DNA from 2 places in the Megasphaera sp. UBA4233 genome. Region 2 is predicted to be linked to the other one. Evidence: riboswitches for the same ligand, from Rfam matches in the RefSeq annotation. Region 2 holds a riboswitch; the other holds the start of a gene.
What was found. A riboswitch is a leader RNA that binds a small molecule or an ion and turns the genes downstream of it on or off. The one in region 2 is predicted to bind ZMP and ZTP.

Region 1: another riboswitch for ZMP and ZTP. It lies ahead of B2U90_RS07780 (formate--tetrahydrofolate ligase); the one in region 2 lies ahead of B2U90_RS09785 (L-lactate MFS transporter).

The regions. Positions count from the first base shown of each region.
Region 1 is NZ_DGXL01000022.1:93,657-97,080, forward strand. Features, by position in the region: gene B2U90_RS07775 (cyclodeaminase/cyclohydrolase family protein) at 1-110, opposite strand, end outside; gene B2U90_RS07780 (formate--tetrahydrofolate ligase) at 249-1,928, opposite strand; ZMP/ZTP riboswitch at 1,985-2,062, opposite strand; gene B2U90_RS07785 (hypothetical protein) at 2,068-2,910, opposite strand; gene B2U90_RS07790 (nitroreductase family protein) at 3,179-3,424, shown strand, end outside.
Region 2 is NZ_DGXL01000026.1:104,184-107,607, reverse strand. Features, by position in the region: gene B2U90_RS09790 (D-alanyl-D-alanine carboxypeptidase family protein) at 1-918, shown strand, start outside; ZMP/ZTP riboswitch at 978-1,064, shown strand; gene B2U90_RS09785 (L-lactate MFS transporter) at 1,144-2,430, shown strand; gene B2U90_RS09780 (DeoR/GlpR family DNA-binding transcription regulator) at 2,667-3,424, shown strand, end outside.

The DNA.
Region 1 (3,424 bases), on a different contig from region 2:
ATGGTAAGATTCGCTACCATTTCAACCAGTGCTGCCGCCGAAGCGGCTGTAAGGGCCGCAATGCCACCGCCGCCCGGTACTGGATCCTTGGAAGCCGTAGCCGCCAGCATTTCATCTATGGGCAGGGCACATAATTTTTTCTTATCCACTATCGTATCCTCACTTATTATGTATGTTAATTCATCATGCTAGTCTGCATACAGTAAAAGACGGCTGTAAAGCCGCCTTTTATATGCTAGCCATAACGACTAGAACAGACCTGTAATGACGCCGTTTTCATCGATATCCATACGGTTGGCAGCCGGTACTTTCGGTAAGCCTGGCATGACCATGATATTACTCGTCTGGCAGACAATGAACCCGGCACCGGTGCAGACGCGGACGTCTTTGACGGTAATCTTGAAATGTTCCGGCGCTCCCAGTAATGCGGGATTATCCGAAAGGGAATACTGTGTCTTGGCCACGCAGACCGGCATTTTATCAAGGCCAAGTTTTTCCAGTTCGGCAATTTGTTTCGGCGCTTTGCCTTCCAGGATGACGCCGTCGCCGCCGTAGATTTCTTTCGTCAGGATTTCCAATTTATGAAGAATCGTGTCATTGACATCGTACAACGGTTTATACGGTGTTTTGGGCTGCTGCAGGAGCTGCAGGACTTTCCGTCCCAAGTCCAGTCCCCCTTTGCCGCCTTCGGCCCAGCAGTTGTTCAGAGCCACATCGACACCATAATCCTGACAAAGGCGGGTAAGCAATGCTATTTCGGCATCCGTGTCTGTCAGGAAGCGGTTTATGCCTACTACGACGGGGATATCATATTTGCGCATATTTTCGATATGTTTCTTCAGATTAGCAAAGCCTTTTTCCAGTGCTTCCAGATTTTCCGGCTGGAGATTTTTCTTATCTACTCCGCCGTGCATCTTAAGCGCCCGAATGGTGGCGACGATGACGACGGCATCTGGTTTGATTCCGGCAAAGCGGCATTTGATATCCATGAACTTTTCCGCACCCAGGTCAGCACCGAATCCGGCTTCCGTCACCGTTATTTCTCCCATTTTGAGAGCCAGCTTGGTAGCTACGACAGAATTACATCCGTGGGCAATATTGGCAAAAGGTCCGCCGTGTACAAGAGCCGGCGTGTTTTCCGTCGTCTGTACAATGTTCGGTTTGATAGCATCTTTCATGAGAATGGCCATCGCCCCTTCTACCCCGAGTTGACGGGCACGGACCGGATTGCCATCGAGGTCATAAGCGACGATAATATCCCCCATCCGTTTCTTCAAATCCATCAGATCACTAGCCAGGCAGAGAATTGCCATGATTTCCGATGCTACGGTAATCATGAAATGGTCTTCTCTGGGGAACCCGTTGACCTTGCCGCCGAGTCCTACGACTATATCACGCAGTGCCCGGTCATTCATATCCATGACCCGTTTCCATACAATACGGCGCACATCGATGCGGAGAGCATTTCCCTGATGCACGTGATTGTCGATTGCCGCAGCCAGCAGGTTATTGGCAGCTGTAATCGCATGCATATCACCCGTAAAATGAAGATTGATATCTTCCATAGGAAGAACCTGGGAATAACCGCCGCCAGCCGCTCCTCCTTTTATACCAAAGACAGGACCCAGAGAAGGTTCCCGCAATGCCGTCATCGTCTTATGTCCCAGCTGGTTCAGAGCCTGGGCCAGGCCTATCGTCGTAAGCGTTTTCCCTTCTCCAGCAGGAGTCGGTGTAATAGCCGTTACCAGCACGAGTTTTCCATCTTCATTTTTTGACAGCCGTTTAATGGCATCAAAGGAAATTTTCGCTTTATACTTACCATATAATTCCAGGTCATCTTCTGTAAGACCAACCTTTTCTGCAATTTTTACAATGGGTTCCAGGTGAGTCTGCTGTGCAATTTCAATATCGCTTAATACCTTTGCCATAATAAAGATCAGCTCCTGTTCTCTTTGTGCACTGATAAAAATAGCCGGCCATCCGGACTATTTGCCCAGACGGTCGGCTTCTTCAAATCATGCTCCATGTGGTTAGTCCACTTCCGTCAGTCACATGACTACGCAATTATTATACCGTGCCTGGTATCTCCTTGTCAACGCAAACACATTGTTCCATTTCAATCCGCACGGGGCCGCCTATGCGGATGTGTCTGACAGACTGGTCAGCATATGACGCTTCAATGGTAATACTTCCACCAGGCTGGCGTATCTCACAGGCAATATTATGGCCGCACAGACGGGCCAGTGCCGCCGCCGTGGCCGCCGACCCGGAACCACAACTTTTTTCCCAATATAGCGTATCCGTACCAGTGACATATACAGCCGGTATCATCGTCAGCGTTTTGCGATCTACCAGATCCATGCCGAATGCTTCATAATGACGGGTGCTGGCGTACTGATACACCGCCCGCCATAAAGTATTCTTATCGACTAATTTAATAGAAGGAGTAAAATGAACGAAATGCATAATTCCTGGCAGCTCAACACAGTAAAACCGGTACGTCGAATTACCGTCTGCCAGGCTGATGACATCCATTTTTTTAGGCAGGGGAACTTCAATACTGGCATCATATAGTTCCCCTTCGTCGCGAACTACCACTGCTTTTAATATCTTATTGCATCCGGAACAGGAAACGCGGTACTCACCATAATCCTGGCCGGACCGGGAGAGTAAATAGGCAGCAGCTGATCGCGAAGCGTTGCCACAAAACTCGTCTCCCATCATGTCCAGACGTATATCGGCATCGTTATCGGGCCAGGTCAGAAAACCTACTTGCTCTGCGCCGACATACTCAGGCTGCAGCAGTCTGGCTGCTAACGAAGCGTGTTCCTGTTTAGGAATCGCGTCCAATACGAGAATCGTCGTATTGCCACTAGGATCGGCTTTCACATAATGGATTTTCTCTGTCATGTTTACACCTCAATGATGATCCATTCTCTATGCGATGACTGGATACGGGAATAATTCATATACTGCTTATTATAACACATTGCGACTGCATGAACAGCACTAATGCCAAAGTCAATAAAAACTTCTGTCCCCATCGTCATTTTCTTTTGTTATCCCGAGTTATATACTAAAAAATTTAACAAACAATAGGATGGATTGCCAATTGACGCCAGTCTGATTTTCTATTACCATTAAAATGAAATATCTTAATGCATAAGGGGGTCATCTTATGGAAACATCATCTGCTATTGTAGGGCGCCGCAGTATACGGAAATATACCCATCAGCCGGTATCAGACGCCGACCTGCAGGATATACTGGAAGCCGCCGTCCTCGCTCCTTCAGCCAGCAATTTACAGCCATGGTATTTTGTCGTCATCAGAAGTCCTGAAAAAATGGACGCATTAAAAAAATTAATGGCGGAAGCCACTAAAAATCTCATGCCATACTGGCACCGCCGATTTGCCAAATATCCC
Region 2 (3,424 bases):
GAACTGTATGCCAAAAATGCAGATCAGCGCATGTATCCTGGCGGTACGACTATGATGATGACCAGCATCCTTGGCGTCGAATCGGGAAAACTCGATACGGTCATGACCGTATCCGATGCATCCCAGCAGCTGGCCGGCGATGTGAGCCGTCTCGGCATTTATCCCGGTGACAAGGTGACGTTGCGCAATGCCCTGACGGGCATGATGACGGTCGGGGGCTGTGATGTGGCATATGATGCGGCTGTTACGGTTTCGCCGTCTCTGGACAGCTTTGTTCAGTCTATGAATGAAAAAGCGGCATCTATTGGGGCCAGTCATACGCACTTCACCAATCCGGCCGGACTTCCTGATGAAAATCATTATTCTACGGCGAGAGACCTGGCAAAAATTGGCGCCTATGCCATGAAATCAGCCGATTTCCGGGGACTCGTCAATCATGCTTCCTTTGACATGCCCTATGCAGACAGTGGTACGAAGCATTGCGAAACGACGAATGAATTTCTCACCAGCGGTTTTGCGGGAGCTGACGGCATCAAGACCGGTGCGACTAACGATGGCGGCCCTTGTCTGGTAGCTTCTGCTACGCGTAATGGTCATACCCTGGTTGCGTCCATACTCAACAGCGGTGACCGTGCTGGTGATGCGGCAGCTCTCCTGACCTATGGCTTTGAACGCCTGTCGGCCCCAGAAGCTGCTGTAAAGAATGTAACGACGGCAACGACGGCGACAGCTGCCGAAAAAGCAGCGGTTACCGCTTCCCAGGCTGTAACACAGACTGGCCGTGCATCTAATGCACCGGCTGATGCCGATGAAGCCTATGTCCTGCGCGATGCGCCGGCAGGACAGACCTTATCCCAGATAGCAGCCCAGCAGAAACAGGCGGCCCGGATTGCTGCGGAAAATCAGAATGAAAAATAAGACAGGCTCCCTATTGACAGACAGATGTTTCCTGATATAATGAAAGAATATCAAGAAAATATGCGATGCAGGCCTGACGGAATCAAGTGGAATAACCACGTGGACTGTATCGTTTAGAAAAAGCGCCGACCGTCTGGGCAAAGATATGAAAATATGCTTTGGCCAGCCGGCCGGTGCTTTTTTTGCACTCTCTTTGCCGGCCGACCGCAAAGGAGAGATGGATTCATGAAAAAGAACCGTTGGCTTATTGCGTTGTCTGCTATGGGCATCCACATCTGCATTGGCAGTGTCTATGCCTGGAGTGTCCTTACCCGTCCTATCATGCAGGCTATGGGATTTTCTCTCAAAGATACGACGTGGACCTTTTCCCTGGCTATTTTGTTTTTAGGACTGTCTGCTGGTTTTCTCGGCAGCTTCGTCCAGAAAATCGGACCCCGTAAGTCGGGTCTGCTGGCCATGACCTTTTTCTGCAGTGGCATGTTCGGCACGGCTGCAGCGTTATATTTCCACAGCCTGCCTCTGTTATATCTCTTCTACGGAGTCATTGGCGGTATTGGTCTGGGAACAGGTTACATCACTCCCGTTTCGACACTGGTCAAATGGTTCCCGGACAACCGTGGCTTTGCGACGGGCCTGGCTATCATGGGATTTGGTTTTGCCAGTATGATTGCCGGTCCGGTCATGCAGCTTTTGGTCCAGCATCTGGGCCTGATTCCCAATTTTCTCATCCTGGGCACGGTATATATGGTCATCATGACGGCTTCTTCTCTGTATCTGGCTCCACCCAAACCGGGAGAAGTCCCCGTTTCCGATGCGGCTCTTCGCAAAGCCGGTTCCCGCCATACGCCGGTCTATGCCGATGCCATGCCTCAGTTTAGCGTAAAAAAAGCGATGAAGACGTGGCAGCTCTATACTATCTGGTGGCTCTTCTTTACCAATATTACCTGTGGCATTGCTCTTCTGGCTGTCGCCTCTCCTATGGCTCAGGAAGTCGTCGGCATGTCGCCGATGGCAGCGGCTTCGATGGTCGGCATAATCGGATTCATGAACGGCGCCGGCCGCATTGCCTGGGCTACTGTTTCCGATTACCTGGGCCGTTCTATGACCTATGTCCTGTTCTTTACTATTGAAATCCTGGCATTCTGGCAGCTGTCCCATGTCACGGGAGCTTTCAGTTTCCAGATACTCGTCCTGCTCATCATTACCTGTTATGGTGGCGGTTTCTCCTGCATGCCGGCCTACCTTTCCGATCTTTTTGGGACGCGGGAACTGAGTGCCATCCACGGCCGGATCCTGACGGCCTGGGGAGCTGCTGGCGTTGCTGGTCCCCTGGTCCTGTCGCTCATTAAGGAAACGACCAACAGTTATGCCATTACACTGCAGTTCTTCTCTGGCTGTTTCGTACTGGCTCTGGCCATTATGCTCTTCCTCAAATACAAGACGCGTCATGGTATTGTTACCAGCGACAATGCTGTAGCAGCCAGTGTACAGAAAGAACACAGCATGCAGTAACAGATGTAAATTTTTCAAATAGTTTTTATAAAGGCGAAAAGCATATCAGAAAACGGTTGTCACATGAAATAGTTGCTTCGTGTGGCAGCCGTTTTTTCTATTACCTTCTAGTATAAATGAACGGAAATGATTGCTATTTCAATATAATGATTGAACGTGATTGAAAATGAATGAAAATGTTTGTATAATACGGGGTATAAAAAGTAATTCTGATTGTACAGAGGTAGGTGATATATGTGCTGACAGAAGAACGACAAGATGAGATGGTACGGCTGGTAACGGCCGGCGGTTCTGTTTCCGTACAGGAACTGGTTGATTATTTTCAGGTTTCTGAAGCGACGGTGCGGCGTGATTTGTCGGTCCTGAACCGGGACGGCCGGCTTCGCCGTGTTCATGGCGGGGCAACGGCACTGCCTTCTGAAGAAGGGGTGTATGAAGCCAATATGGAAGAACTGGAACATAAGTATTCTCTCCATATGACGGAAAAACGGCGCATAGCCCAGTATGCTGCTTCCTGCGTGACTGATAGCGATTTTGTGTATCTTGATGCGGGATCGACGGTGGAACAGATGGCAGATTTTCTGACGGGGTCAGGGGCATCCTTTCTGACCAACAGCCTGCCCCTGGCACAAAAACTGGCCCGGAATGGCATATCTGTCCATATGCTGCCAGGCCATGTAAGGGGAACGACTGCATCCGTCGTCGGCAGTGAACTCCTTCAGGCACTGGCGCAGTATCATTTTACCTATGGCTTTTTTGGTACCAATGGTATCAGCCTGGAAGAAGGTTGTACGACGCCGGACGCAGAAGAAGCTGCTGCCAAGGCCGCGGCCTTTTCCCAGTGCCGGCGGGCCTATATACTGGCGGATGGCAGCAAATTCGGCCTGGCTTCCCATATTACATTTGCGCCTCTTACAGGCGTGTCAGTCATAACGGCACGGAGCAGCCGGGATGTCGATTTTGCTCCTTATAAGAAATTGACGGAGGTGCATGT